One region of the Pseudomonas sp. GW821-FHT01E05 genome, then DNA from elsewhere that is predicted to be linked to it. Evidence: predicted binding sites of a transcription regulator. Region 1 holds the regulator's gene; each other region holds the start of a gene.
The links. The regulator sigma-54, encoded in region 1, starts transcription at its own class of promoters, with help from an activator protein. The targets are predictions, from matches to a motif close to ANTGGCATNNANNTTGCTNT.
Positions count from the first base shown of each region.

Region 2: nirB (nitrite reductase large subunit NirB) is a predicted target of sigma-54. The motif match lies at 4,592-4,611, and genes of this name have one in related genera.
Region 3: AC07W5_RS15000 (ammonium transporter) is a predicted target of sigma-54. The motif match lies at 1,875-1,894, and genes of this name have one in related genera.

Region 1 covers NZ_JBWKWW010000004.1:336,720-347,197, forward strand. Annotated here, with positions in the region: gene murA (UDP-N-acetylglucosamine 1-carboxyvinyltransferase) at 1-1,050, opposite strand, end outside; gene AC07W5_RS10840 (BolA family protein) at 1,073-1,324, opposite strand; gene AC07W5_RS10845 (STAS domain-containing protein) at 1,439-1,744, opposite strand; gene AC07W5_RS10850 (MlaC/ttg2D family ABC transporter substrate-binding protein) at 1,741-2,400, opposite strand; gene mlaD (outer membrane lipid asymmetry maintenance protein MlaD) at 2,412-2,879, opposite strand; gene mlaE (lipid asymmetry maintenance ABC transporter permease subunit MlaE) at 2,879-3,676, opposite strand; gene AC07W5_RS10865 (ATP-binding cassette domain-containing protein) at 3,676-4,485, opposite strand; gene AC07W5_RS10870 (KpsF/GutQ family sugar-phosphate isomerase) at 4,709-5,683, shown strand; gene AC07W5_RS10875 (KdsC family phosphatase) at 5,683-6,207, shown strand; gene lptC (LPS export ABC transporter periplasmic protein LptC) at 6,216-6,788, shown strand; gene lptA (lipopolysaccharide transport periplasmic protein LptA) at 6,775-7,320, shown strand; gene lptB (LPS export ABC transporter ATP-binding protein) at 7,320-8,045, shown strand; gene AC07W5_RS10895 (RNA polymerase factor sigma-54) at 8,316-9,809, shown strand; gene hpf (ribosome hibernation-promoting factor, HPF/YfiA family) at 9,886-10,194, shown strand; gene ptsN (PTS IIA-like nitrogen regulatory protein PtsN) at 10,207-10,478, shown strand, end outside.
Region 2 covers NZ_JBWKWW010000017.1:9,685-20,162, reverse strand. Annotated here, with positions in the region: gene kdpC (potassium-transporting ATPase subunit KdpC) at 1-417, shown strand, start outside; gene kdpD (two-component system sensor histidine kinase KdpD) at 444-3,143, shown strand; gene kdpE (two-component system response regulator KdpE) at 3,140-3,829, shown strand; gene AC07W5_RS27240 (DUF2784 domain-containing protein) at 3,938-4,291, shown strand; gene nirB (nitrite reductase large subunit NirB) at 4,845-7,403, shown strand; gene nirD (nitrite reductase small subunit NirD) at 7,403-7,798, shown strand; partial or broken gene AC07W5_RS27225 (CBS domain-containing protein) at 7,845-8,279, shown strand; gene AC07W5_RS27220 (methyl-accepting chemotaxis protein) at 8,934-10,130, shown strand; gene AC07W5_RS27215 (hypothetical protein) at 10,127-10,478, shown strand, end outside.
Region 3 covers NZ_JBWKWW010000006.1:146,936-157,413, reverse strand. Annotated here, with positions in the region: gene AC07W5_RS15005 (serine/threonine transporter) at 1-55, opposite strand, end outside; gene AC07W5_RS15000 (ammonium transporter) at 495-1,829, opposite strand; gene AC07W5_RS14995 (FMN-binding glutamate synthase family protein) at 2,144-3,466, opposite strand; gene AC07W5_RS14990 (protein glxC) at 3,477-4,160, opposite strand; gene AC07W5_RS14985 (class II glutamine amidotransferase) at 4,172-5,077, opposite strand; gene glnT (type III glutamate--ammonia ligase) at 5,156-6,490, opposite strand; gene AC07W5_RS14975 (helix-turn-helix domain-containing protein) at 6,859-7,464, shown strand; gene purU (formyltetrahydrofolate deformylase) at 7,870-8,736, shown strand; gene folD (bifunctional methylenetetrahydrofolate dehydrogenase/methenyltetrahydrofolate cyclohydrolase FolD) at 8,733-9,653, shown strand; gene AC07W5_RS14960 (FAD-dependent oxidoreductase) at 9,653-10,478, shown strand, end outside.

The DNA of each region.
Region 1 (10,478 bases):
GACCTGGATCTTGGCACCCATGCGGTGCAGTTCATACACGTGCATGAAGCGGTTTTCGAAGATGGTCTCGATCACCGCACCAGTGCCTTCGGCAATGGCGTTGAGCGAGATGAACTGCGCCTGCATGTCGGTCGGGAACGCCGGGTACGGAGCAGTACGCACGTTGACGGCTTTTGGCCGCTTGCCGTGCATGTTCAGTTCGATCCAGTCTTCACCGGTGGTAATTTCGGCACCCGATTCCCTGAGTTTTTCCAGTACGGCTTCAAGGATGGTCGGATCGGTGTCCTTGACCTTCACGCGGCCGCCCGTGACAGCAGCAGCCACCAGGTAGGTACCGGTTTCGATGCGGTCAGGCATCACTTTGTAAATCGTCGGGTGCAGACGCTCCACGCCATCGATGGTGATGGTGTCAGTGCCGGCACCGGAGATCTTGGCACCCATGGCGTTCAGGAAGTTCGCCAGGTCGATGACTTCGGGCTCGCGGGCGGCGTTTTGCAGCACGCTGCGACCGTTGGCCAGCGCGGCAGCCATCATGATGTTTTCGGTACCGGTCACACTGACGGTATCGAAGAAGAAGTGCGCACCGCGCAGGCCGCCTTCAGGCGCCTTGGCCTTGATGTAGCCGCCTTCGACTTCGATGGTTGCGCCCATGGCTTCGAGGCCACGGATGTGCAGGTCGACCGGACGCGAGCCAATGGCGCAACCGCCAGGCAGCGCGACTTCGGCTTCACCGAAACGGGCAACCATCGGCCCCAGCACCAGAATCGAGGCACGCATGGTTTTCACCAGTTCGTACGGTGCGACCAAGGTCTTGATGGTACGCGGATCGATTTCAACGCTGAGTTTTTCGTCGATCACCGGCTCAATGCCCATGCGACCGAACAGCTCGATCATGGTGGTGATGTCGTGCAGGTGCGGCAGGTTGGCGACGGTTACAGGACCATCGCAGAGCAAGGTTGCAGCCAGAATCGGCAGGGCAGAGTTCTTTGCCCCGGAGATGCGAATTTCGCCATCAAGACGAATGCCGCCGGTAATAATCAATTTATCCATAAGAATCTCGACGCCCTTGGGCTCAGGTGCGCTCGGCCCAGGCCGCGCTGCTGAAAAATTTCATAGTGACCGCGTGGATGCTGCCATCGGCGATCCATGGGTTCAAATGGGCATAGATGCTCTGTTGACGCTTGACCGGGCTCAAAGCCACCAGCTCGTCACTAATCACGTTCAGCTGAAAGTTGCAGCCTTCGCCCTCAACTTCTACCTGCACTGATAAAAGAGTCTCGGACAGCTTTCCTTCAAGGAAGCTCTTCACTTCGTTGGCCTGCATGCTCAACCTCAATCGGCGCCCTGTGCGCACGGGTCGGACATCATACAAAAAAGCCCCGCGCCTGCGAACCCCGCATAGCAGGACTCTGACGGGGGGCCTCTTTATTGATGATAGTTAAGGGTGCGCCAACAGCTCGGTCAACTCGCTGACCTGAGCGATTTCACGCATGTCGTCAGGCAGGGCACGGATGCTCAGCGCCTTGCCCGCCGCTTGCGCGTCACGCATGAAACACAGCAACAACGACAAACCGACGCTGCTGGACTTTTGCACACCCGAGCAATCAAGCACCAAGGCTGACGCCTCGCTCGACTTGATCAACACCTGGCCCTGCTTGCGCAGATCCAGCCCGGTGCGGTAATCGAGTATGCCATTGAGCATCAGCTCACCGGCCTCGCCCATGCTGACAGCCGACTCACTCATTGGGCGGGCTTCTTCTGAGTCGTTTCAGCTTCGGTCTTTTCCTTGGCTTTGGCGACTTCACCGGCCCAACCATTGATGGTCGCGTCCAGGTTATTGCCATTGCGCTGCATTGCATCGCTGAACTGATCACGGAACAGCTTGCCGATGTTGATGCCGTTGATGATCACGTTACGCAGCTTCCACTCGCCATTGATCTTTTCCAGTGTGTAAGACACAGGGTAGATCGCGCCATTGCTGCCCTTGACCGTCATGCCAACGTTTGTACGATCTCCCGACTCATCCTTGGCTGGATCGACGGTGATGCCTTGATTGTTGTACTCGAGCAAGGCGTTGCCATAGAACTGGAACAGGCCCCTCTTGAAGTTATTTTCAAAGGTTTTCATTTGCTCAGGCGTGGCTTTGCCCGAGTACTTGACCGTCATGATGCTCTTGGAGATGCCCTCGGCATCCACTACAGGCCCGACGATGCTGTTCAAGGAGTCGTAAAAGCCGCTCGGATCCCGTTTGTACTTCTCTTTATTGGCCGCCAGATCGGCGAGCAATCGATTGGTGGTGTCCTGTACCAGATCGTGCGCGGAAGGCGCAGCCACGGCGTTAGCCACCAACGGCAATGCCGCGAGTAATACCAACAGGCCACGTCGCAAGATAGAGATCATGAAAAAACTCCTCATTTGGGGTCTTTGCTAACGGTATTGAGCAGGAATTTACCGATCAGGTCTTCAAGCACCAGCGACGACTGGGTGTCATGGATGGTTCCACCATCCTTGAGCAGAGTCTGCTCCCCACCCACGCTGAGGCCGATGTATTTCTCGCCCAACAGGCCAGAGGTCAGGATAGATGCAGTGGAGTCAGTCGGCAGGTTATCTACACGCTTTTCCAGCTGCAACGTGACCCGACCGGTGAAACTGTCGCGATCCAGATCGATAGCCGTGACCTTGCCGATGGTTACACCGGCCATGGTCACTTTGGATCTGACAGTCAAACCGGCGATATTGTCGAAATACGCATAAAGTTTATAACTGTCACTGCTCGCGCTCGGGGACAGGCCACTGACCCGCAAAGCCAGCAGCAGCAAAGCCAGGATGCCAGCCAGCAAGAAAAGGCCGACACCGATTTCCAGGGTGCGGTTTTGCATCAGAAATCTCCAAACATCAAGGCGGTCAGAATAAAGTCGAGGCCGAGAATGGCCAATGAGGCATACACCACCGTCTTGGTGGTGGCACGACTGATCCCCTCGGATGTGGGCTCACAGTCATAGCCTTGAAAAACGGCGATCCAGGTCACTACAAAAGCGAAAACGATGCTTTTGATAACACCATTGAGCACATCGCCGTGGAAACTCACGCTATTTTGCATATTCGACCAGTAGGAGCCTTCATACACTCCAAGCCAGTCGACAGCTACCCAGGAGCCACCCCAGATCCCTACCACGCTGAAAATTATCGCCAGCAGCGGTAGCGAAATGAAGCCGGCCCAGAGGCGCGGGGCAATGATGTACTTGAGCGGGTCCACGCCAATCATTTCCAGACTGGAGAGCTGCTCGGTGGATTTCATGTTGCCGATTTCGGCGGTCAGGGCCGAACCGGCACGCCCGGCAAACAGCAAGGCGGTGACCACCGGCCCCAATTCACGCAGCAACGTCAGCGCAACCATCTGCCCGACCGCCTGCTCCGAACCGTAGCTGGACAGGATATTGAAGCCTTGCAGTGCCAGTACCATGCCGATGAATATCCCGGAGACCACAATGATCACCAGGGACATCACACCCACCGAATGCAATTGTTTTACCAGCAGGCCAAACCCGCCGCCGATGCTCCCGCGACCCAGCAGTGTGTGAAACAGAAACAGCGTCGAACGTCCCAGCGACTCGACAATGTCGATGCCGGATCGACCAAAGAGGCGAATCCTCTCGATTAATGAAGTCTTGTGCATCAGCGCTTCCCCAGAAGATCTGCGCGGTAATCCTGCGCCGGGAAGTGGAACGGAACCGGGCCGTCTGGATCGCCTTTCATGAATTGGCGAATGCGCGGGTTGTCGGTGTTCATCAATTCCTCAGGAGTCCCTTGCCCCAACACTTGTCCATCGCCGACCACATACAGGTAATCGGCAATGCTCGCCGTTTCGGCCAAATCGTGGGAAACCACGATACTGGTGATCCCCAGAGCGTCATTAAGCAGACGGATCAGGCGCACCAGTACGCCCATGGCGATAGGGTCCTGCCCGACAAAGGGTTCGTCATACATGAGAATCAGCGGATCGAGGGCAATGGCTCGTGCCAACGCGACGCGACGTTTCATGCCGCCCGACAGCTCGTCAGGCATCAAATCGATGGCACCCCGCAGCCCCACCGCCTGCAATTTGAGCAGAACGATGTCGCGGATCATTTCATCCGGTAATTGGGTATGAACGCGCAACGGAAAGGCAACGTTCTCGAAAACGTCCAGATCCGTGAACAATGCGCCGCTTTGAAACAACACGCCCATTTGCTTGCGCGCGTCGAACAGGTCGCTGCGCGATAGCTTCGGCAGGTTCTGACCGTTGACCCAGACTTCACCGGCGCTGGGCCGCAACTGCGCGCCTATCAGGCGTAACAGCGTGGTTTTACCGCAGCCGGAAGGTCCCATGATGCCGGTGACCTTGCCTCGCGGAATGCGAATATCAACGTTATTGAAGATGCTGCGCGCACCGTGCTTGAAGGACAGTCCCTTCAGCTCGACCGCGTAGGCGTTATCGGCACTCATCTAAACTCCTTGCGATGCAGCCTCTCACTAGGACGCCTGGCTCCCTAGGCAGGCCGAACTGGCGGCGAACTATATCACTGCTGATGCAGAGCGCCCAAGGCCGAAGCCGTGCCTGTTCAGGATCAAGACAGGCAAATCACGCAAAGCCCGACGAACTTACGTGAGGGAACTGATCATTACCGTTATAATCGCCGCCTTTTCATCTGGGTATACGATTTCTGATATGAGCCAATCCAGCGACCTGATTCAATCAGCACAACGTACCATTCGCCTCGAAACTGAAGCTGTAGAAAGCTTGCTGGCTCATATCGACGCAGATTTCGTACGCGCTTGCGAGATGATTCTGGCCAGCAAAGGCCGCGTGGTTGTGGTCGGCATGGGCAAGTCAGGGCACATCGGCAATAAAATTGCCGCAACCCTGGCCAGCACCGGCACCACGGCATTTTTCGTACACCCGGCGGAAGCCAGCCACGGTGACATGGGCATGATCACCCGCGACGACATCATCCTCGCCCTGTCCAATTCCGGCTCTACCAATGAAATCGTCACCCTGTTGCCTCTGATCAAGCGAATGGGCATTCAGTTGATCAGCATGACCGGCAATCCCGAGTCGGCACTGGCCAAGGCCGCAGAGGTCAATCTCAATGTTCACGTCGAGCACGAAGCCTGCCCGCTGAACCTGGCGCCGACGTCCTCCACCACCGCAGCCCTGGTAATGGGGGACGCACTGGCGGTCGCCTTGCTTGAAGCACGGGGTTTTACCGCTGAAGACTTCGCCTTCTCCCATCCGGGCGGTGCCCTGGGTCGTCGCCTGCTACTGAAAGTGGAAAATGTCATGCACTCGGGCACGGAACTGCCTCAAGTGCCGCGCGGCACCTTGCTCAAAGACGCCTTAGTGGAAATGACCCGCAAAGGCCTTGGCATGACCATGATTCTCGAGGCCGACGGGCGTCTGGCCGGGATCTTCACTGACGGCGATTTGCGTCGAACACTGGATCGCACCATTGACATCCACAGCACCACCATCGATGAAGTGATGACCGTTCATGGCAAAACCGCGCGCGCCGAAATGCTCGCGGCCCAGGCCCTGAAAATCATGGAAGACAATAAAATCAGCGCACTGGTGGTGGTCGATAGCGATGATCGCCCGGTTGGCGCCTTGAATATGCACGATTTGCTGCGTGCGGGAGTAATGTAATGAGCACAGACCTACTGCTACGCGGCAAAAACATCAAACTCGCGGTTTTCGACGTCGACGGCGTACTGACTGATGGCCGCCTGTACTTTCTTGAAGACGGCAGCGAATTCAAGACCTTCAACACTCTCGACGGCCAAGGCATCAAGATGCTGATGGCCGCGGGCGTACAGACTGCCATTATCAGCGGCCGCAAGACCCCGGTGGTCGAGCGCCGCGCGAAAAATCTCGGTATTCCTCATCTTTATCAGGGCCGCGAAGACAAACTGGTGGTACTGGACGAGCTTCTTGCTCAACTCAACCTAAGCTATGAACAAGTCGCCTACCTGGGTGACGACCTGCCCGACCTTCCCGTGATTCGTCGTGTCGGTTTGGGTATGGCGGTCGCCAACGCCGCCAGCTTCGTTCGTGAACATGCGCACGGCATCACTCAGGCCCGTGGCGGCGAAGGGGCTGCGCGCGAATTTTGCGAGTTGATCCTGCGCGCCCAAGGCAGCCTTGAAGCGGCCAACGCCGCCTACCTGTAGAGCCACCTATGCTGAGCAAAAAAACTCGCAACATTCTGATTTTCGGAGTCATCACCGCCCTGTTCGCAGCCGTTGGCTACTGGAACATCAGCCCGGAACGCTTTCTCGAGCGGCCGGCGGCAGTCGTCGACGAAAACGCTATCGACTACTACGCCATCAACGCCCACAGTGTGCAGTTTCTGCCCGATGGCAAGTTGCAGTACGAAATGACTTCCGACAAGGTCGAACACCTGAAAGCGACCGAAGTGACGATGCTGACCAAGCCCGACTTGCACATCTATCGCGGCACTACTTTCCCCTGGCACGTCCAGAGCGAACGCGGCGAAGTCAATCCGGACGGCACTGAAGTAGAACTGATTGATTCGGTACGTATTGCACGTACCGACGAGAAAGATCGTACGACCATTATTACCAGTAGCCGTATGACCGTATTCCCTCAGAAGCAATATGCGCAGACCGAGCAAGCCGTTAGAATCGACGGCGCTGGTGGCGCGACTACTGGCAAGGGAATGAAAGCGTATTTGGAAGAAGGCAGGATGCACCTGCTATCGAACGTAAGAGGACAGTATGAGGCTCGTTAAAACCCTCCCTATTTTGCTCAGCCTGAGCGCAGCACTGGGAAGCGTGAGCGCCTGGGCTCTGCCGACTGATAGCCAGCAACCCATCCGCATTCAGGCCGACGACGCTCAGTTGGACGACAAGAATGGCGTGGCCACCTACAAGGGCGACGTGATCATTACCCAGGGCTCGATGAAGATCACCGGTAATACCGTGACCATCACTCGCACCCCGGCAGGTGAAATCGACGTAGTGACCTCGGTGGGCAACCTGGCTTACTTCGAACAGCTGCAAAAGGCGACTGATCCAAAGCCTGTCCAGGCTTATGGTGTGACCATTCAGTATCACGCCGCGCAAAACCGTATCGTGCTGATCGACAAGGCCAAAGTGATCAACGACGGCAACACCACCGAAGGTGAGAAAATCGTCTACGACACCGTCAAACAGGTCGCTAACGCCGGTCGCGCCACCGGCAACAAGGTCACCCAGCAACGTCCGCGGGTCGACATGGTGATCCAGCCGAAAAAGAAAACTGACGAGCAGAAGGCCCAGTAATGGCAACTCTGAAAGCTCAGCATCTGGCCAAGAGCTACAAGAGCCGCCAGGTCGTGCGTGACGTCAGTCTGTCCATCGACAGCGGCCAGATCGTCGGCTTGCTCGGCCCTAACGGTGCCGGCAAGACCACCTGTTTCTACATGATCGTCGGGCTGGTCCAGGCCGATCAGGGTCGCGTACTGATCGACGACCTGGACGTCAGCCACCAGCCGATGCACGGCCGCGCACGGGCCGGCATCGGCTATCTGCCGCAAGAAGCATCGATCTTCCGCAAGCTGTCGGTTGCCGATAACATCATGGCCATTCTTGAGACCCGCAAGGAACTCGACAAGGCCGGACGTCGCCAGGAGCTGGAAAGCCTGCTGCAGGAATTCCACATCAACCATATCCGCGACAACCTCGGCATGAGCCTCTCCGGTGGCGAACGTCGTCGCGTGGAAATCGCCCGAGCCCTGGCCACCGCACCGAAGTTCATCCTGCTCGATGAACCGTTTGCCGGTGTGGATCCGATCTCGGTGGGAGACATCAAGCAGATCATTCATCACCTGAAGGCCAAGGGCATCGGCGTGCTGATCACAGATCACAACGTCCGTGAAACCCTGGATATCTGCGAGACCGCCTACATCGTTAACGACGGTCAACTGATCGCCGAAGGCGACTCCGCCACCATCCTGGCCAACGAGCTGGTCAAGGAAGTGTATCTGGGCCATGAGTTCCGCCTGTAAGCGCTGAGGTGTTGGGCAAGTCGTCAGAGCGCCGCTATCAATAAAACCCTATAAATTTTATTGTTACCGCGCTTTAGGCAAACACGCGCCCTCAGGTGTTCAGCCAATAGTCAGAGCGCCAGTAGCAATGAGATCCTGTAAATTTTTATTGTTACCGCGCTCTAGGCAAACACTTCAGTTTCAGGCATATAATTTGCTTATGTTTGGCGCTTCGGCGCCCTGTAGTGGATGGCGCATGTGCGCCGGCAAATAAGGTGTTAAGCCCCTGCCATGAAACCATCGCTAGTCTTGAGAATGGGCCAGCAGCTGACGATGACACCGCAGCTGCAACAGGCCATCCGCCTGCTCCAATTGTCGACCCTGGACCTGCAACAGGAAATTCAGGAGGCACTGGAGTCCAATCCGATGCTCGAACGCCAGGAAGAAGGCGACGACTTCGATAACGCCGACCCTCTGGCCGACAACGTCGAGCAGAAAGCCAATACCGATGTTCAGGAACCCTCTTACCAGGAAACCGCCCCGACGGTGGATAACCTCGAGGAAGGCGACTGGAACGAGCGCATCCCCAACGAATTACCTGTCGACACCGCTTGGGAAGATGTTTACCAGACCAGTGCCAGCAGCCTGCCGAGTAACGATGACGACGAGTGGGACTTCACCACCCGCACATCGGCCGGTGAGAGCCTGCAGAGTCATTTGCTCTGGCAACTGAACCTGGCACCGATGTCCGATACTGATCGCCTGATCGCCGTTACCCTGATCGATTGCATCAACAATCAGGGCTACCTGGACGAAACTCTTGAGGAAATCCTCGAAGCCTTCGACCCGGAACTGGACATCGAACTGGACGAGATTGAGGCCGTCCTGCACCGCATCCAGCAATTCGAACCCGCCGGTATCGGTGCGCGCAACCTCAGCGAATGCCTGTTGCTGCAGCTGCGTCAAATGCCAGCCAAAACACCTTGGCTGACCGAGGCTAAACGCCTGGTCACCGACTTCATCGACCTGCTTGGCAGCCGTGACTACAGCCAGCTGATGCGCCGTATGAAGCTCAAAGAGGACGAACTGCGGCAGATCATCGAGCTGGTGCAAAGCCTCAACCCGCGCCCGGGTTCTCAAATCGAATCCAGCGAAGCCGAGTACGTCGTCCCCGACGTCATCGTACGCAAGGACAACGAACGCTGGCTGGTGGAGTTGAATCAGGAATCCGTGCCGCGCCTGCGGGTCAACCCGCAGTACGCCGGTTTCGTGCGCCGGGCCGACACCAGCGCCGACAACACCTTCATGCGCAACCAGTTGCAGGAAGCGCGCTGGTTCATCAAAAGCCTGCAAAGCCGCAACGAAACCCTGATGAAAGTCGCCACCCAGATCGTCGAGCATCAACGGGGCTTTCTCGAGTACGGCGATGAGGCGATGAAACCGCTGGTGCTGCATGACATCGCCGAAGCGGTCGGCATGCACGAATCGACAATTTCCCGGGTCACCACCCAGAAATTCATGCATACCCCGCGCGGCATCTACGAACTGAAATATTTTTTCTCCAGCCACGTAAGCACCTCTGAAGGCGGTGAATGCTCGTCTACAGCGATCCGCGCGATCATCAAAAAACTGGTTGCAGCGGAAAATCAGAAAAAGCCGTTGAGTGACAGCAAGATCGCTGGTTTACTGGAGGCACAAGGCATTCAGGTAGCCCGTCGCACCGTCGCCAAATACCGCGAATCCCTTGGGATCGCGCCTTCGAGCGAACGTAAGCGTTTGATGTAACGGGCCACGCCACAGCGTTCCAGTGGCAGGCATTTCTGCCTGCCGCTTTATGCACTGGCAACGAAGGAGAAGCTGTATGCAAGTCAACATCAGTGGACACCAACTGGAAGTGACCGAACCCCTGCGCATCTACATCGGCGAAAAACTCGAACGATTGGAAAGGCATTTCGACAAGATCACCAATGTGCAAGTCACGATGACCGTCGAAAAGCTGAAGCAGAAAATCGAAGCTACCTTGCATATCCCCGGCAATGAAGTGGTCGCCAACGCCGAGCATGACGACATGTACGCGGCAATCGACGCACTCACCGACAAGCTGGATCGCCAACTCAAAAAGCACAAGGAAAAGACCCAGAGCCTCCTCCAGGGCGCAACAGGTCGTTAACACTCCCAACCCATGATTCGACTTGAAAACATCCTGACCCCCGGCCGTTCTTTGGTGAACGTGCCGGGCGGCAGTAAAAAGCGCGCCCTCGAGCAAATTGCCAACCTGATCAGCCGCGAAGTGCCGGATCTGGGGATGCAAGATGTCTTCGAGAGTCTGATAGCCCGTGAAAAACTTGGTTCAACCGGTTTTGGCAACGGCATCGCCATTCCCCACTGCCGCCTCAAAGGCTGCGAATCGCCCATCAGTGCCTTGATGCACCTGGACGCCCCCATAGATTTCGA
Region 2 (10,478 bases), on a different contig from region 1:
TCCATGTTGATCGGCCAGGCATTCAGTGATCCCAGGTACTTCTGGAGCCGTCCATCCGCCACGAGCCCCATGCCTTATAACGCCAGCGCCTCGAGCGGATCGAATCTGGGCCCGCTGAACCCGGCCCTGGCCGACGCCGTCAAGAGCCGCATCGCAGCACTGCGCGCAGCCGACCCGAGCAACAGTGCGCCGGCACCGGCTGACCTGGTCTACAGTTCTGCCAGTGGACTTGACCCACATATCAGTGTCGTTGCCGCCGACTACCAGGCCGCCCGGGTCGCGCGGATCCGCAACCTGCCACTCGAGCGCGTGCGCGCACTGATTGTCGAACACTCCGAAGGCCCGCTGCTGGGGTTCCTGGGCGAGCCGCGGGTCAACGTCCTGGCACTGAACCTGGCACTCGACGCCGCACGCTGAGAGCCGACTCATACACGGTGGTCCTGATGGACGGACAACGCCCTGACCCGGATCAATTGCTGGCGCAGATTCGCGAGGAGGAATCGCAGGCGAAGCGCGGCCGACTGAAAATTTTTTTCGGTGCCAGCGCCGGTGTCGGCAAGACATACGCGATGCTCGTCGCCGCCCGTGCAGCGCAAGAGCTGAATGTCGATGTGCTGATTGGCGTGGTCGAAACCCACGGTCGCGCCGAGACACAAGCGCTGGTTTCCGGGCTCCAGCAGCTGCCGCTCAAACAAGTCCTCTACAAGGATCGCACGCTGACTGAATTCGATCTCGACGGTGCGCTTGAGCGCAAACCGAAACTGATCCTGATCGATGAGCTGGCGCATTCCAATCTCGCCGGCTCCAGGCACCCGAAACGCTGGCAGGATGTCGAGGAACTGCTCAGCACCGGCATTGATGTCTGGTCGACGATGAACGTCCAGCATCTTGAGAGCCTGAATGACATTGTCGGCGGCATCACCGGGATCCGGGTGTGGGAGACGGTGCCCGACCACGTGTTTGACAGCGCAGACGAAGTGGTCATCGTCGATTTGCCACCCGACGACCTGTTGCAGCGTTTGAAGGAAGGCAAAGTGTACCTGGCGCATCAAGCCGAACACGCGGTGCACAATTTCTTCCGCAAGGGCAACCTCATAGCGCTGCGAGAATTGGCTCTGCGCCGAACGGCCGACCGGGTCGACAACGAGATGCTGCAATACCGCCAAAGCGGTGCGGTACAGCCCGTCTGGGGCACACGAGATTCCTTGCTTGCCTGCGTCGGCCCTGGGGAGCGCACAGAGAAAACCGTGCGCTCGACCGCGCGTCTGGCGGCCCAACTCAATGTGCCCTGGCATGCCGTCTACGTCGAGACACCCGCATTGCAACGCCTGCCCGATGTCGCACGCCAGCGTGTCCTGCGCACCTTGAAACTCGCCCAAGAGATGGGGGCGCAGATTTCGACCCTGGCCGGCCAGGACGTTGCCCAGACCCTGGTCAAGTATGCACGACAGCACAACCTCTCCAAGGTCGTGCTTGGGCGTGACGATACGCCGCGCCGATGGCCCTGGACTCGCATGCTGGCGGATCGGATCGGTGAGCTTGGAAGCGACCTGGACGTGGTTCAGATCGCACTCCCGGCACAACAACGTACTCGACCCGAGAAGGCCACCGTCGGCAGCGAGAATCGCGTGGTGTGGCCCGCCTACGCCATGAGTGCTGCGATCTGTGCGGCGACCACCTTGCTCGCCACGCCCCTGTTGCAGGTATTCGAACTGACCAATATCGTGATGCTGTTCCTGCTCGCGGTCGTCGGCATCGCGGTTCGCTATGGCCGCGGTCCGGCGGTTCTCGCAGCATTCCTCTCGGTTGGTGCGTTCGACTTCTTCTTCGTGCCACCGCGTTTTTCGTTCACCATCAACGACGCCCAGTACCTGGTGACCTTCGGCGTAATGCTCGTTGTGGCACTGGTGATCGGTCAAATGACTGCCGGCCTGACCTACCAGGCACGGGTAGCGCAAAAGCGCGAAGATCGCATACGAGCGCTGTATGAGATGTCCCGGTATTTGTCCGCAGCACTCATGACCGAGCAAGTGGCCGAGATCGGCACGCGTTTCCTCGCAGACGAATTCAACGCACGATCGGCGTTGCTCGTTGCCGATGACAACGACAAGCTGCAAGCGCCGATGACCACCGGCGATGCTCCTGAGGTCGACTCTGCCATTGCCCAGTGGTCCTTCGATAAAGCCGAGGCAGCCGGATACGGAACCGATACCCTGCCGGCGAGCCCGACCCTCTATCTGCCGCTATCGGCGCCAATGCGCGTACGCGGTGTACTGGCGATACAACCGCGCGACTCAACTCGTCTGGCCGTTCCGGAGCAGCGACGCCTGCTCGACACGTGCGCGTCGCTGTTAGCCATCTCGCTGGAAAGAATCCATTACGTCAATGTCGCTCAGGACACCACGGTTCAGATGGAATCCGAGCGCCTGCGTAACTCGCTGCTGGCTGCGATCTCGCACGACCTGCGAACACCCCTTGCGGCGATGGTCGGATTGGCGGAGACACTGACGCTGACCAAGCCCCCGTTGACCGGCGAGCCCGTTGAGATTGCCCATGCGATACGTGAATCAGCGCTGCGCATGAACACTCTGGTTAACAATTTGCTCGACATGGCACGACTTGAATCAGGCGCGGTTGCACTGAATCTCCAGTGGCAGCCCCTGGAGGAAGTAGTGGGCAGTTCGCTGAGGGCCGTTCGCCCTGCTTTAGGCGCGCGCCCGGTGCAGGTGTCCCTACCTGAGGACCTGCCGCTGGTCCAGATTGATACTGTTTTGATCGAGCGAATTCTCGTCAACTTGCTTGAGAACGCCGGCAAGTACACACCGCCCGACACGCCCATCAGAATTGGCGCTGAAGCGACCAGTGACACCATTCAATTATGGGTCGACGACTTTGGTCCTGGATTGCCGCGAGGACACGAGGAAGCGATATTCAGCAAGTTCGAGCGTGGTAAAAAGGAAAGCGCAATCCCGGGCGTCGGGCTAGGACTTGCCATCAGCCGTGCCATCGCCCAGGTCCATGGCGGAACGGTTCACGGCGTCACGCGTCCGGATGGCGGTGCGCGTTTCACGCTGAGTCTGCCACGCGGCGAGCCACCCGTTATCGAACAGCCTGTGGAGCCGACTGACGAGGACCAACCATGAGCGAAACGGCGCTGCGTGTCCTGATCGTTGAGGACGAAATTGAAATCCGGCGCTTCGTGCGCATGGCGCTGCAGGCCGAAGGTCTGCTGGTGTATGAGGCAGAGTCGCTGGAGCGTGGTCTCATTGAAGCCGGGACACGACGTCCCGACCTCATTGTGCTTGACCTCGGACTGCCAGATGGCGATGGGGTCGATCTCATCCGGGATCTGCGGACGTGGTCGCAGGTCCCGATTATTGTCTTGTCGGCGCGTAGTGCCGAGTCCGCGAAAATCGTTGCGCTGGATACCGGTGCCGATGACTATCTGGTCAAACCCTTTGGCACCGGTGAACTGCTCGCGCGAGTCCGGGCCCAGTTGCGCCGGAGCGTGAAGGGTGTTGAAAGCACCTCGATCGTGACCTTTGGTGACGTGCGGATCGATATGGAACGGCGTGTCGTGGAGCGCTCCGGCGTCCCCGTGCATCTGACGCCACTGGAATACCGCCTGCTGACTCATTTGTGCGCCCATCCAGACCGTGTACTGACGCATCTGCAATTACTCAAGGCGGTCTGGGGGCCTAACCATCAAACAGATACGCAATATCTGCGAGTATTCATGGGCGGTCTGCGCAAGAAGATCGAAGTGGACCCCTCGCAGCCGCGCCACCTGATCACCGAGACCGGTGTCGGCTACCGTTTTCTTCCTTGAGCGGAGCCTTGATATGGTGGGCCCCTTACGCTCCAAACACCTGTCTCGACACCTCAAGGGTGTGCAACGGCATGGCCTGCCTCTGCATCCGGAAACGACGGAGTCGACATGATCTATCGCATAGCCGCCGACGGGCTGGTGCTGCTCCATTTGCTGTTCATTCTCTTCGTGCTGTGCGGCGGGCTACTGGTGCTCAAATGGCGCCACCTGTGCTGGTGGCACTTGCCCGCTGTGGCTTGGGGGGCGGCGGTCGAGGGCTTCCAGTGGCCCTGCCCGTTGACCGGATGGGAAAACCACCTGCGTCTGGCCGCCGGAGAAGCCGGCCATGGTGCCAGTTTCGTTGAGCATTATCTGTGGCCGCTGATTTATCCGGCCGGGCTGACACCTGGCATGCAGGTATGGCTGGGCGCTCTGGTGCTGGTGGTCAATGTGCTCGTCTACCTGTTGCTGCTGAGGCAGTGAAAGGAGACACGTGTGCAATACGCGTCCTGATCCAGTGGCGTTGTCGCAAGCCACAAAAATACGGCTGCACAGGGCCTTCGCAAACGGCTACAGATGAGCCGCAAACGCATCCCGAACCAGATTTGCCCCAAAAAAGGAACCGGACTAGTAATTCGCACCCTTCTGGTTCAATGCGCCTGGGTGATAACTGGCCGGGCGAAGCCAATGGGTGTCTTCAAGAGTTCCGGAAAAGCCCGCGTTGTAGCGTTTCAACCCCTGCGCCGCTAACCGTTTCCCGGGATCGAAATACCTCGCGCCGGAACTGGCATGAAATCTGCTCTTCTACTGACAAACCCGCCGAACTCTCCGGCGGACGTCCCAAGTGGTCACCGCCGACCACCCGCCTCAACAGGCATGGGACGGGTGAACCAGGCAGCGCGGCCTCGGTTAATCACCCCACCAGACATCAATGAATACCAGGCAAAGACGCCTGGAGCTGCTAAACGGCTCCAGGCGTTTTTTTTTGGTTTTTTTCTGGCCATGCCAAGGCAGCGGCTTCGACAGAGGAAAGGCTATGAACGCTATCGTCACCCCGATCAAAAGCGAAACACTGGTCGTTATCGGCAACGGCATGGTCGGCCACCATTGTGTCGAGCAACTGATCGAGCGCGGTGCACTCGCCCACTATCACGTGCATGTGTTCGGTGAGGAGCGTCAGCGTGCCTACGACCGCGTACACCTCTCAGAGTATTTCGGCGGCCGTGATGCCGAGTCCCTCGCCCTTGGCGATGCCGATCTGTATGCCCGCCATGGCGTGCAGTTGCACCTCGGGGTTCAGGTACTTGAAATCGACCGTGAGCATAAGGAAGTGGTCACCAGCGCCGGACGCCAGGCTTATGACCGCCTGGTGCTGGCCACCGGTTCCTATCCCTTTGTGCCGCCGATCCCCGGCGCCGAGGGACGTTCGCGGCTGGTCTACCGCACCCTGGACGACCTCGACGCGATCCGCGAAGCCGCCACCCATGCCCGGCGTGGTGTGGTGGTAGGTGGCGGTCTGCTTGGTCTTGAAGCCGCCAACGCCTTGAAGTCCCTGGGGCTGGAAGCCCATGTCGTCGAATTCGCCCCACAACTGATGCCGGTGCAACTGGACGCCAGCGGCGGCGAGGCGCTGCGGGCACGGATCGAGGCCTTGGGTGTCGGCGTGCACCTTTCGCGAGCGACCCAGGAGATCGTCATTGGTGAAGAATATGCCTACCGCATGAACTTCAACGATGGCGAGTTTCTTGAAACCGACCTGATCGTATTCTCCGCCGGCATCCGCCCCCAGGACGCTGTCGGTCGCAGCGCTGGACTGGAGGTGGCAATCCGCGGTGGTCTGGTGGTCGACAATCATTGCCGCACCAGCGACCCCGACATCTTCGCCATCGGCGAGTGTGCGTCCTGGAACGGCAGCATCTTTGGCCTGGTCGCGCCGGGCTACAGCATGGCGCGTAACGTTGCCGCAAATTTGGCCGGTCAGCACTACGAGCCTTTTACCGGCGCAGACATGTCGACCAAGCTCAAGCTGCTGGGCGTCGATGTCGGTTCGATCGGCGATGCTCACGCGACCACACCCGGAGCCAAAAGCTACCGCTTCATCGACGAAGCCAGCGCCAGCTATCGGCGCCTGGTGGTCTCCGCTGACGGCAAGCACGTGCTCGGCGCAGTGCTGATCGGCGACAACAGTTACTACGACACCCTCCTCCAGTACGCGCAGAACGGCATCGCGCTGCCCAAGGACCCGTCCAGCCTGATCCTGCCGCTGTCGGACGGCGCTCCGACACTGGGCGCCGATGCGCTGCCGGACACCGCCACCCTCTGCTCCTGCCATAACGTCACCAAGGGCGCGGTGTGCTGTGCGATCGACGCCGGCTGCACCGATCTGGGCGAACTCAAGGGCAAGACCAAGGCCGGCACCGGTTGCGGCGGTTGCAGCGCGCTGCTCAAACAGGTCTTCGAGCATGAACTCAGCGCCCGTGGCGTCGCCGTCGACAAAAGCCTGTGCGAACACTTCGCCCACACCCGCCAGGAGCTGTACGCCCTGGTGCGGGTGGAAGGGATCATCAGCTTCGACGAGATGCTGGCCAAGCACGGCCGTGGCCACACCGGCTGCGATATCTGCAAACCCGCGGTGGGCTCGATTCTCGCCTCGTGCTGGAACCAGCCGATCATGGATCCGTCCTTGGTGCCCTTGCAGGACACCAACGACACCTTCATGGCGAACATGCAGAAGAACGGCACCTATTCGATCATCCCGCGCATCGCCGCCGGCGAGATCACCCCGGACAAACTGATCGCCCTCGGCGCCGTGGCGAAAAAATATGACCTCTACACCAAGATCACCGGCGGCCAGCGCATCGACCTGTTCGGCGCCCAACTGCATCAACTGCCGGACATCTGGGGCGAGCTGATCGAGGCCGGTTTCGAGACCGGCCACGGCTACGGCAAGTCGTTGCGCACGGTGAAATCCTGTGTCGGCAGCACCTGGTGCCGATACGGCGTGCAGGACAGCGTTGGCATGGCGCTGATTCTGGAGAACCGCTACAAGGGCCTGCGCGCGCCGCATAAATTCAAGCTTGCAGTGTCCGGCTGCACCCGCGAATGCGCCGAAGCGCAGAGCAAGGACATCGGTGTGATCGCCACCGAGAAAGGCTGGAATCTCTACGTCTGCGGCAATGGCGGCATGCGCCCGCGTCACGCCGAGCTGCTGGCCACCGACCTGGATGACGACACCCTGCTGCGCTACATCGACCGGTTCCTGATGTTCTACATCCGTACTGCCGACAAACTGCAGCGCACCTCGGTCTGGCGCGAGAGCCTGGAAGGCGGTCTGGATTACCTCAAGGAGGTGATCATCGAGGACAGCCTGGGGCTGGGTGCTGAGTTGGAGTCGCAGATGCAGTTGGTGATCGACCGTTACGAATGCGAATGGGCCAACGCCATCAATGACCCGGAAAAGCTCAAGCGTTTCCGCACCTTCGTCAATGACGAACGCGGCGACCCGGATATCCATTTCGTCAAGGAACGCGGCCAGCGTCGCCCGGTGCACGCCACCGAACTCCATCTGATTCCCGTTACCGAGGAGGTGCTCTGATGAGCCAGTCAAACGTCGTCCGAATCGAACCCCACCGCGCCAGCGAAAGCCCTGCGCACTGGCGGGCGCTGTGCAGCCGTCACGACCTGGTCGCCAATTCAGGTGTCGTCGCCTGGATCGATGGCGCCCAGGTGGCGCTGTTTCACTTGCCCGATGCCCAGGACAAAACCCTCTACGCCATCGACAACCGCGACCCGAAGTCAGGCGCCAATGTCATTGGCCGAGGTATCGTCGGCAACCTCAAGGGCGATCTGGTGATTGCCTCGCCGCTGTACAAACAGCACTTCCGTCTCGAAGACGGCAGCTGCCTGGAGTATCCGGAACAAAGCTTGCGCGTCTGGCCGGTGCGGCTGAACGGCGATGTGGTGGAGATTGGAGTAAGCGCGGGCGCTTGAGTGACAGGACTCGGCCCGCAGGTAGACATTCACAGGAGCGTTCCCCATGAAGACCGTTGCACAACTATTGAAGTTGAAAGCCACGCAAAATCAGGTCCACACCATCGCCCCGGATCAGATGGTGCTGGAAGCGCTGAGAGTGATGGCTGAAAAAAATGTGGGGGCTCTACCGGTCATGGAGGGGGGCCAGGTGGTAGGTGTCATCAGCGAGCGCGACTACGCGCGCAAGATTGTTCTCCAGGGGCGCTCCTCGGTCGGCACGCCCGTCAGAGACATCATGAGCGCGCCAGTGGTGACAGTGGACTCCCGTCAAAGCGTCGAGACCTGCATGGGCATCATGACCGACAGCCATCTGCGCCACTTGCCGGTGGTGGAGAACGGACAACTGCTGGGCCTGCTGTCCATTGGTGACCTGGTTAAAGAAGCCATCACCGAGCAGGCCGATCTGATCCGCCAACTGGAACAGTACATTCGCGGAGATCTATGGAGCCTCCCGGCCGTGGGCATCGCGCGAGCACCTGAGCCGCATGCTGCAGAAGTCGGCCACTTGCCGTGAGTTGAACAGCGCATAAAAAAATGCCCCTATCTTGCGATACGGGCATGTTCTGAAACCACCAGACAGAGCCTGCGGTGATCAGGCTCAAACGGCACGGTCAATTTCATCCAGTACGCATCGCCTTTACTCAGCATGACCCGCCCTGCCCTGGCCTATCGGCTGAAGAAAAACCTGATGAAAGCCTGAAGGCGACTGCCCGGCCAAGGTGCATCGCGGTCGGTGACCCGGACTTGCTGCCCCTTATCAGCGCGACGGAGTCACCCGTGTGCTGTGCGCTGCAGAACTCTCGGTGTGGCTTGGGCATACACCGTTCCCATTGAATAGCTGCCGATAAGGCAAATCTGCCAATGACAAACGTCGGATTGTCGGCGAATTCGCCCTTTTCACTGTCCGGGCACACTCCTGCGATCTGTCGATAGCAAAGCCTGGCAGACAATTTGCTAAGGGATAACCAGGCATGAGCCATCAACGGCGATGGCTTCGCAAACACCATGGGCAACGGCGTCCGCTCCTCCTCCGCATTGCGGAAGGTGAGCGTGCGCCGTTTTTGCTTTCATCCTGGCAATGTAAGGATTATCCATGTCCGCTCAAGGAATGCTCCATTCGACTCACGCCGCAGCGAACCGGAGCGAGGGGGTCGGCAAACCCCGTCGCCCGACAGGCACGGCATTCGGCAAGGCATTGTTCGAACCCGGTAGAGCCCTTCTCGAACGCAGTCGAATCGGCGCCTGGTTACCGCTTGGATTAGCCCTCGGCGCCTGCGGTTTCGCGCTCGCCGACCAGCCCGCCAGCGCACTGACCCTGATACCTGGCGTACTCTACCTGGGCTGCGCCTGGCACCTGCGCGAGCGCCACCAACGCCGACTGCAGACGTTCTGGAACACCGAACTGGCACGGCTACTGCGCAGCCCCCGGGATGCCGATTCGGCGACGCTACTGATGGCCGGCAGTATGCAATTGCGCAACAGCGAACGCTTGCGTAGCGAAGTGCAATTCGCCAGCCGCGCCCTGGAACAGATGGCCCAAAAAGCCCGCGACCAGGGTGAACAACAGAGCCAACGGATCGCTATGATCGCTGCCGCCAGCGAGCAGATCGATCAGACCCTGCACAGCATCGACGCCTTGGCCCAAGGTGCGCTGGCAGCCTTCGCCGACGCCCATGCCCAGAGCGACGCCGGTTGTCTGGAGGCGCGCGCCGTGGGCGGCAGCATGCTCGCCATCCAGCACAGCCTGGGCAATACAGCACAGGCCGTGGAAGCCTTGCTGCAGCGCACTGCCGCAGTCGAGAGCACGGTGCAGAGCATCCAGGCGCTGGCCAAGCAGACCCAGTTGCTGGCACTCAACGCCTCCATCGAAGCTGCCCGCGCTGGCGAGCACGGTCGTGGTTTTGCCGTGGTCGCCGAAGAGGTCCGCAGCCTGGCCCAGGCCACCGACCGGGCCACCCAGGAGATCACCACGGCCGCAACAGCGATTGCTACGGCGGTGCACCTGGTGGATGGCGAGGTCAAAGAACACCGCGACTTGCTGCAAGCAGGCAGCCAGCAGAGCGAGCACCTCGCCGCCAACCTCGACAATCTGGCACGACGCAGTCAGAGCAATCTGCAGCACCTTGGCGCCATGCAACAGGCGCTCAGTGAGCACCAGCAAGCCAATCATGCCCTCAGCGAACAGTTGCAACAGGTCAATGGCGCTGTGCAGGAACAGAGCTCGCAGACTCATGCGTTGCACGACCTGACCCGCTATCTCAACCAGCTCACCGTCGGAAGCCGCCCATGAATTCAACACTCATCGAAACACTCGACGGCGAGCCATCCCGACAAACCCGCTTGCCACAGGATGACCCGGGCCTGCGACAGGCACTCTTGCTGGGCCTCGACCTGCTGCAAGGCCTGCAGCAGCATCGCGGCCTCGGTGGACAGACCACCCGCGAGGCACGCCTGCGCTGCCAGGTTCTGGGCGACTCGCTCGACCAGGGCTGGAGAGCGTGGCCGTATGCGACACAACGACAAGCCTGGCAGGTGTTGCGCCGCGACCCTGCGGATTTCGATGGTCACTGCCGGCTGTTACAAGAGTTGCTCGGCGCCATCCAGCATCTTGAACTGCATCGTTGTGCGTTCAATCTGG
Region 3 (10,478 bases), on a different contig from region 1:
TTGCTGGTACCGCCGCATCAAAGCGTTCGTCGACGCTATTGGCCTGATCATTCATCCGGTCGGATCTCCGCATTCCGGTCATTTGCCACACAGCCGGAGCGAGTCAGAAAAAGCTGACAGGCAGCGCCCCGGCCGTAACAGGGGCGCGATTCTCCGGGATTAATCAACAGAAGCAAAGACTTAGCTGAGAAGCGGTAAAGCGGATGAGCTTGACCGCCAGAAATTTGCTGTGGCAGCAACGCCCTCATCGCAGTTCAGCTCGGCTCCTACAAAAAAGCCGGAACCAAGGCTAATGCCAGTCAGTTAAGCGAACGCAGCCTTTGTAGGAGCAGCCGGTCGACGCTCGATTGCTCGCGATGGACCTGAGGGCGACGCGTTTATCCAGCAAACACGCGTCATCGTTAACGTCCATCGCGAACAAGCTCGCTCCTACACATACCCTTAACTGACTGGCATTGGGAACCAAGGCTCCTCATCTTTTTTAACCTGCCGGATCACACGCTATAAGCACGCTCGTCATGCTCGGCCAGGTCCAGGCCCACTGTCTCGTTCTCGCCGCTGGTGCGCAGGCCGATGGTCCATTCCAGTACCTTGAGGATGATCAGGCTCACGACAAAGCAGTAGACGAAGGTGAAGCTGACGCCCTTCAACTGAGTCAGCACCTGAGTCACGATATCCAGATTCTCCACATACCCGCCCAATGCAGGAGACGCGAAGACGCCGGTCAGGATCGCACCGACGATTCCGCCAATGCCATGCAGGCTGAACACATCCAGCGAATCATCGTAACCAAGCTTCTGCTTCAACTGGCTGACGCCGAAGAAACATGCGGCCCCGGTGATCAGGCCAATCGCCAAGGCGCCGGCCGGACCGACATAAGCACAGGCCGGGGTGATACCGACGAGGCCGGCCAATGCACCTGAGGCCGCACCGAGCGCGCTGGGCCGACCCTGGATCAGGGATTCGGTGAGCATCCAGCCGACGACCCCGGCGCACGCTGCCACCTGGGTGGTCAGCATGATGATCCCGGCACCGGTATTCACCGCGGCTCCCGAGCCGATATTGAATCCGAACCAGCCAACCCACAGCAGACCGGCGCCCATCAGGGTGAAACCGAGGTTATGCGGTGGCATCGCGACGTTCGGGTAGCCTTTGCGTTTGCCCAGTACCAGGCACGCCACCAGTGCCGCCACGCCCGCATTGATATGCACAGCAGTGCCGCCGGCGAAATCCAGTACCCCCCAATTGACCATCAAGCCGCCGGGGCCGCCCCAGATCATGTGTGCGACTGGCGCGTAGACAAAGGTGAACCACAGCGCCATGAACGCCAGCGCGGCGCTGAACTTCATGCGTTCGGCGAAACCACCGGCAATCAGCGCCGGCGTAATGATCGCGAAGGACATCTGGAACACGCTGTAGACGCCTTCGGGAATACTGCCGACCAGGCTGTCGTGGGTCATGTCGAGCATGAACACTTTGCTGAAACCGCCGACAAAGCTGTTCAGATTGACTTCACCGGCGACCATACCGGTCGCGTCGACGACGATGCTGTAGCCGTAGACCACCCACAGCACACCGATCACCCCGGCGATGGCAAGCAACTGAGTGAACACCGAGAGGAAATTTTTTGCCCGGACCATCCCGCCATAAAACAGCGCCAGGCCCGGAATGCACATCAACAACACGAACATCGTCGCGGTCATCATCCAGGCGGTGGTACCAGTGTCCAGGGTGACATCGGCCGCCGAGGCCAGAGGCGACAGGCACAGTGCCGCGAACATCAGCGTCAGCCGGGAGAAGGTCAGCCGTGAATCAGGGAATGGAATCATTGTCAGCAAGCTCCAGAGCAGGAAAGTCGTCTAAAGGGGGCTGGCAGAGCAAGGAAAGTGCGAGGCCATGAGGCCTCGCGGTGCATACGGGTCTGTGCCCGTTAGGGGTAAAACCGGAGACCTGTAGGAACGGGCTTGCCCTAATGCCGGGCAGTTAAGGGTATGTAGGAGCGAGCTTGCTCGCGATGGGCTCAAGGGCGGCGCGTTGATTCAGCAAGCGCGCGTTATCGTTAACGTCTATCGCGAGCAAGCTCGCTCCTACATACCCTTAACTCACTGGCATTGGGGCTAGCCCACTCCCACAGGTTCCGCGTTTAGTACTGCTGCCCAGGAATCCACGAAGTCCCGGCCAACGGCACGCGGGCCATGGCGGCGGCTTCCACGGTCAAGGCCACCAGATCCTCAGGGTCGAGGTTATGCAGGTGCGACTTGCCGCAGGCCCGGGCCATGGTCTGGGCTTCGAGGACCAACACCCGCAGGTAGTTGGCCAGACGTCGACCGCCCTCCACCGGATCAAGCCGTTTGGACAGTTCCGTGTCCTGGGTGGTGATACCCGCCGGGTCGCGGCCCGCTTGCCAGTCATCGTAGAAACCGGCGGCCGAACCAAGCTTTCGCAGTTCCTCGTCCAGACGTGGATGGTTGTCACCCAGGGCGATCAACGCCGCCGTACCAATGGCCACCGCATCCGCGCCGAGGGCCATGGCCTTGGCCACGTCGGCACCGTTACGGATACCGCCGGAAACGATCAACTGCACCTTGCGATGCATGCCCTCCTCCTGCAACGCCTGCACCGCAGGCGGGATGGCGCCGAGAATCGGAATGCCGACATGCTCGATAAAGACTTCCTGAGTCGCCGCCGTGCCGCCTTGCATGCCGTCGAGCACAATCACGTCGGCACCGGCCTTGATCGCCAGTTTGACGTCGTAGTACGGACGGCTCGCGCCGATCTTCACGTAGATCGGTTTTTCCCAATCGGTGATTTCACGGATCTCGGCGATCTTGATCGCCAGGTCGTCCGGCCCGGTCCAATCCGGGTGACGGCAGGCACTGCGTTGATCGACGCCGATGGGCAGCGTGCGCATCCCGGCCACGCGCTCGGTGACTTTCATGCCCAGCAGCATGCCGCCGCCACCTGGTTTGGCGCCCTGCCCCAGGACGATTTCGATGGCATCGGCCTTGCGCAGATCATCCGGGTTCATGCCGTAACGCGATGGCAGGTACTGATAAACCAGGTGCTGGGACTGTCCGCGCTCTTCCGGGGTCATGCCGCCGTCGCCGGTGGTGGTGCTGGTCCCGGCGATGGTTGCGCCACGGCCCAGGGCTTCCTTGGCATTCGCCGACAAGGCGCCGAAGCTCATGCCGGCAATGGTTACCGGAATCTTCAAGTGCAGGGGCTTTTTGGCGAAGCGGTTGCCGAGGATCACATCGGTGCCGCATTTCTCGCGATAGCCTTCCAGCGGATAGCGGGAAACACTGGCGCCGAGCAACAGCAAGTCATCGAAGTGCGGCAGCTTGCGCTTGGTGCCTCCACCGCGAATGTCGTAGATGCCGGTTTCGGCGGCGCGCTGGATTTCCTGAATGCTCAGGCGGTCGAAGGTCGCGGATTCGCGCAGGACCGGAACAGGTTTGTCGCTCATTGTGTTCTCCTTAGTACGCGGACGCGTTATCGACTTTGAAGTTGTACAACTGACGGGCCGAACCGTAGCGTTTGAAGGCTTTCGGGTCAGCGGTGAAACCGGCTTGGTCCAGCAGCTCTTTGATCTCGGCAAGATGTTCGTCGCGCATTTCCTTTTCAATGCAGTCCGACCCCAGCGACTGCACGCTGCCCTGCACGTAGATCCGGGTTTCGTAGAGCGAATCGCCCAAGGCATCCCCGGCATCGCCGCAGACCACCAGACGCCCGGCCTGGCCCATGAAGCAGCTCATGTGGCCGATGCTGCCGCCGACCACGATGTCGATGCCTTTCATGGAGATCCCGCAACGCGCACCGGCGTCGCCCTCGATCACCAGCAAGCCGCCATGAGCGGTGGCGCCAGCGGCCTGGGAGGCGCTGCCCTTGACCCGTACCGAGCCGGACATCATGTTTTCCGCCACACCGGTGCCGACGTTGCCGTGCACAGTGATGTGGGCTTTCTTGTTCATGCCTGCGCAGTAGTAACCGGCGTGGCCCTGGATATCGATGAACAGTTCCTGGTCAACGCCGACCGCAATGTTGTGCGCGCCGTTGGAATGGGTCACCACCCACTCAGCAAAGCTCAGTTGTCTGGCCTGGTCGTGCAGCCCCTGATTGAGCTCGCGTACTTCACTGACAGATAGATCGATAGTTTTCATAACGGGGCTCCTCAGGCGCTTTTGCGTTCCCAGATGTACATGGTGGATGGCGCCGGTTCCCAGACCTTGGCGTTCTCGATGCCGGGCAGGCTCGAAAGCGCCTGGTATTCCGAGGCCATGGCGACGTAGTCGTCGGTTTCGGCGAGGATCGCCGGCTTGCAGGCAATCGGGTCGCGGATCACCGCGAAGCCGTTGCGGGTGCCGATGGCGAACGTGAAGAAGCCGTCGAGGTCGTCCAGCGCGTGATCCAGCGCCACTTTCAGCGAGTCGCCCTGTTGCAGGCGCCAGGCCAGGTAACCGGCGGCGACTTCAGTGTCGTTCTCGGTCTGGAACACGATGCCCTGACGCTTGAGTTCCTGGCGCAGGCGGAAGTGGTTGGACAACGAGCCGTTGTGCACCAGGCACAGGTCGGCACCGGTGGAAAACGGGTGGCTGCCTTCCATGGTCACCGCGCTTTCGGTGGCCATGCGGGTGTGGCCGATAATGTGACTGCCTTTCATCCCGGCGAGGTTGAAACGCTCGGAGATCTCCTTGGGCAAGCCCATGCCCTTGAGGATTTCAATGCTTTGACCGGCGCTCATGATGCGCACGCCCGGCGCCAGTTCGGCCAGTGCACTGCGAACAGCGGCTTCTTTGGCGGGGGTTTTCAACACCACTGCGCTGGCGTTCTGAAACCAGTTCACGGACTGGCCGAGCCGGCCTTCCAGCGCGCCCATCAGGGCATTGAAGTCAAAACCGGGCACCGTGCTTTGCAGGGTCAGCTTGACCGAGCCTTCAGCCACTTCATCGCCATAAATGGCAAAGCCGGCGCTGTCCGGGCCACGGTCGGTCATCGACAGCAGCATGGGTTCGAAGAGTTTGCCAAGCCGGGACTCCAGCGCTGGATTCTTCAAGTACAGACCTACGATTCCGCACATACATTTCTCCTACTGGGCAGCCGGTTCCTCGATCAGAGGTACCGGGTCGATACAAAACGGGTGGTTGAAAAGGCTCGTTTAGAAAAATTCGGTGTAGCGCTGGATCTCCCAATCGGAGACGTGGCGGCTGTACTCGACCCATTCCATGCGTTTGAGCTCGATGAACTCGTTGACGATTTCGCTTCCGAGTTTTTCCCGGAACAACGGATCGGCATCCAGCGCGTCACAGGCTTCCTTGAGGCTTTGCGGCAAGGTGGCGATGCCACGGCCAGCGATTTCTTCGAGGCTCAGGGAGTAGAGGTTTTCGTTGCACGGCGGCCCTGCTTCCAGCTTGCGGTCGATTCCGTCCAGGCCGGCAGCGATGATCGCGGCGCTGACCAGGTACGGGTTGCAACCGGCATCCGGCAGGCGAAACTCGAGGCGCCCGTAAGGGACACGGACCATCGCCGAGCGGTTGTTGGAGCCGTAGGCAACGAACGCTGGAGCCCAGGTCGAACCGGAAAGCGAACGGCCGACCACCAGGCGTTTGTAAGAGTTGACCGTCGGCGCGGCGAAAGCACACAACGCCGGACCATGGGCCAGCAGGCCGGCCGCGAAGTGATAGGCCATTTTCGACAGGCCCATGCCACTTGAGTCGCTGGCGTCATGGAACAGGTTCTTGTTCACAGCGTCAGCGATCGACAAGTGAAAGTGCATGCCGTTGCCCGCACGTTTGGGGTCAGGCTTGGGCATGAACGAGCAGATCATCCCCAGGTCGTTGGCGACTTCACCGGCGGCCATGCGGAAGAAGGTGAAACGATCGGCCGAAGTCAGCGCATCGCTGTAGGTGTAGTTGATCTCGAACTGGCCGTTGGCGTCTTCGTGATCGATCTGATAGATGTCGAAATCGACTTTCTGCAACGCTTCGGTAAGGTTCTCCAAGAACTGCCGCGAGCGCGACAGGCCTTTGTAGTCGTAGCAGGGTTTGTCCAGGTTATCGCTGGCATCAACGCTGCATAGCTTGCCTTCGGCGTCACGACGGAACAGGCTGAACTCAGGTTCCAGGCCGGTATTGAGGGTCCAGCCGCGAGCACTCAGGCGCTCCACCTGGCGCATCAAGACGTAACGCGAATCGTAAGGATGGGGTTCGTTGTTGACATGGCCGACGCAGACGATGCGCCCGTAACCCGGCTGCCAAGGCACCGCCGTCAAGGTACTCAGGTCGCCCTTGGCCATGAAGTCCGGGCCGTGGGGTTGCATGCCCATGCCGCAGATGGCAAAACCGGCAAAGCCGGCGCCACTGTCGATCACCGTCTGTAACCCGGAAACAGGTACCGACTTGGTTTTCGCCGAGCCGTGAATATCCACGAACTGAGCCAGCACGTATTTGATTTTGTGCTCATCGATGATTCGTTGTGTATCTGTGGGCAACATCACATATGACTCCTCGAGCAAGGCAAAACAGCGGGATCTGCTGGGAGGGTCGGCCGAAGTCGTTAACGATTGCCCAGTGCTAGAATTCAGCTGGACGAGACCTGAAGCCAACCCGATTATTCTCACAAAGAAATTTACTTTCCTAATGAGAATGCAATTGCCTTGCCAGATTTGCTTTCAGATAGCCGCTGCACAGCGCCCGGCGCCAGGAAACGCTGGTGTTTCAAGGGCTCGTCAGGGAAATGAGTGTCGCAACGGGCAAACTTCAGACATGCTGGAACCGCTCAGGCTGGAGAAATGACGGGTAGCAGCAGAAGTGCATCGCACATTCATAGTGCGAAATTTATATTCATGATCGGAAATGAAGCATGAACAAAGTGATTCCCACCGAGGCCGAGCCCCGCTTGAGGCTCGAGCAATATCTGGGCGTGCAAATCAAGCGGCAGCGGCAATTGCAGGAATTGAAGATTGCCGATGTGGCGCAACTGGCCGGCATCAGCCAGGGCATGCTCAGCAAGATCGAAAATGCCCAGGTGTCCACCAGCCTCGATACCTTGAGCCGCCTGTGCGACGCCCTCGGTATGCCGATGTCGAAACTCTTCAGTCAATACGACCAGCAAGGCAGTGGCGCCCTGCTGGTGCGCAAGGGTGAAGGGATGCAGGTGGTGCGTCGCGGCACCGACAAAGGCCACACCTATCACCTGCTCAACCATACCCGTGGGCCGAAGAAAACCTTCGAGGCTTACATGGTCACCATGGACGATGCCAGCGAAGAGTTCCCGACCTTCTCCCATCCGGGCACCGAGTTTCTCTATCTGCTCAAAGGCGAAATCGTCTACCGCCACGGTAACCAGCTCTATCACATGAAAGCCGGCGACAGCCTGACATTCGATGGCGAAGTCCCTCACGGCCCCGAGCAGTTGGTGAAAGTGCCGATCCAGCTGCTGTCGATCATGAACTACGGCGACGATTGATCAAGGCTCAGCACATCCCCCGTAGCAGCTGGCGTAGCCTGCGTTCGGCGGCGTAGCCGTCGTAAATCCAACCTCCACGGTTAAGCTGAAACACCGCAGGGTCCGATTTTACGACTGCTTCGCAGCCGGACGCAGCCTGGCGGCAGCTGCTACAGGGCATCAGCGCTTGGCCACGATGCAACATCCAGAACAACCCTCCTCCCCTCGCGCCGCCTTTCTTCCTCCTCGCAAAAAAAACCAAAACAACGCTGGACGGCGTTTTTTATTTCACCTATAAAAAGCGCCACAGGAATATTTTATTCGCACAGAGAATCTTTATTCAGCGATGAATTTAATTCCCACCGATGAATATTCATCGACTCCACAGCCCCCTTAGCCTGTATGTCACCCTTGCGAGGACCCGTAATGAGTACCGAACCGGACCACTTCATTTTCAAGATCAGCTGCCCGGCGACATCGGGTATCGTCGCCGCCGTGACCTCCTTTCTCGCCGAGAACCGCTGCTACATCAGCGAACTGGCGCAGTTCGACGACGAGGAGACCGGTCAGTTCTTCATGCGCGCGGTCTTTCGCTTCAACAGCGGCGTCACGGGTGACATCGAAACCTTGCGCCGGGGCTTCGATGAAGTGGCCGTGGCACTGAACATGGACTGGCAATTGCACGCCGTCGCCCAACCGATGCGCGTGTTGATCATGGTCAGCAAATTCGACCACTGCCTGACCGACCTGCTGTACCGCCACCACAAAGGCGAGATGGACATGCAGATCACCGCCATCGTCTCCAACCATCTGGAGCTGCGACCCATGGCCGAACGTGAAGGCATCCGTTTCATCTACCTGCCGGTGACCAAGGACACCAAGGCCCAGCAGGAAGCCGCGCTGCTGAAGATCGTCGAAGAGACGCAGACCGAGCTGGTGGTGCTGGCGCGTTACATGCAAATTCTTTCCGATGACCTGTGCAAGCAATTGTCGGGCCGGGCGATCAACATCCATCACTCGTTCCTGCCCGGTTTCAAGGGTGCCAAGCCCTACCATCAGGCCCACCAGCGCGGGGTGAAACTGATCGGCGCGACAGCGCACTACGTCACCTCGGACCTGGACGAAGGTCCGATCATCGAGCAGGAGGTGCAACGGGTCGATCACGCCTACAAGGCAGACGATCTGGTGACTATCGGCCGCGATACGGAAACCGTCGCGCTGTCCAAAGCCGTCAAATATCACCTGCAACACCGGGTGTTCATCAATCGCGAAAAAACGGTGATCTTCCGATGAACAGTTCTATCCCGCTCGCCCGCGACATCGACGGCAAAGCCATTGCTTCCCAGGTCCTCAGCGAGGTCGCGGCCGAAGTCCGTGAACTGGCACAACAGCAGGTGACGCCGACGCTGGCCGTGGTATTGGTCGGTGAAGACCCGGCCAGTCAGGTCTATGTGCGCAACAAGATTCTTCGCGCCAAAGAGGCCGGAATCGGCTCACTGGAACAGCGCTTGCCCGCGACCACCAGCCAGGCGCAATTGCTCGCGGTGATCGCCGAGCTGAACGCCGACCCGACGGTCAACGGTATTCTCGTGCAACTGCCGGTGCCGGCGCATATCGATGAAGGCGCGGTGATTCAGGCGATCGACCCGATCAAGGATGTCGATGGCTTTCATCGGGAGAACGTCGGTGGTCTGGTCCAGGGCCAGGAAGTCCTTACGCCGTGTACGCCAAGCGGCTGCATGCGCCTGTTGCACGACACTTGCGGTGACCTGAGCGGCAAGCATGCGGTGGTGATCGGCCGCTCGAACATCGTCGGCAAGCCCATGGCGACCCTGTTGTTGCAGGCCCACTGTTCGGTCAGCGTGGTGCATTCGCGCAGCGTTGACGCCGCAGCCCTGTGTCGTCTGGCGGACATCGTGGTGGCTGCCGTCGGCCGTGCGCAGATGATCGATGCCAGTTGGCTGAAACCCGGCGCGGTGGTGATCGATGTCGGCATCAACCGCATCGAGACTGAACACGGCAGCCGCCTGGTGGGCGATGTCGATTACGCCAGCGCCCGCACCGTCGCCAGCGCCATTACCCCGGTGCCCGGCGGTGTCGGCCCGATGACCATTGCCTACCTGTTGAAAAACACCGTGATCGCCACCCGCCTGCAACTGCAACGGGCTGCCGACTCGCCTGCCACTCAACCGCCGATCCAGGAGGCGTGATGCCCTTTAATCTCTTGAAGTACGGCCTCTCCTGCGAGTACACGGCTGAGATGGACCTGCCACCGCCCAAGGAACTCAAGTCATCCTACGACGTAGTGATCATCGGCGGCGGCGGTCATGGCGTGGCAATTGCCTATTACCTGGCCAAGTACCACGGCATCACCAATGTCGCGGTGCTGGAAAAATCCTATCTGGGTGGCGGCAACACGGCGCGTAACACCGCAGTGATTCGCTCCAACTACTTGACCAGCGAAGGCGTGCGTTTCTACAGCGAGTCGGTGAAGTTGTTCAAGGACCTGTCCAACGAGTTCGACTTCAACATCATGTACTCCGAGCGCGGCCAACTGACCCTCGCCCACACCGACGCAACGGTCCGGGCTTTCCGCCAACGCGCTGAGGTGAACAAGCATTTCGGTGGCCGTACGGAAATGATCGACCGCCAGCAGATCCGTGAGCTGGTGCCCAGCCTCAACCTCGACCCCGGCCACCTGCCGGTCCTGGCTGGCCTTTGGCATATCGATGGCGGCACTGCCCGGCATGACGCCGTGGCCTGGGGCTACGCCAAGGGCGCAGCGAAACGCGGAGTGGAAATCCATCAGCTGACCGAAGTGCAGGACCTGATTATCGAAAATGGCCGGATCACCGCAGTGAAAACCAACCGCGGCACGATTCAGTGCGGCTGCGCGGTACAAGCCGTGGCCGGGCACAGTTCATTGATGGCCAAGAAGGCCAAAATCGACATGCCCATCGTCTGCTATCCGCTGCAAGCCATGGTCACCCAACCGTTCAAGCCGTTCCTCGATCCGCTGGTGAGCTCGTCGGCGC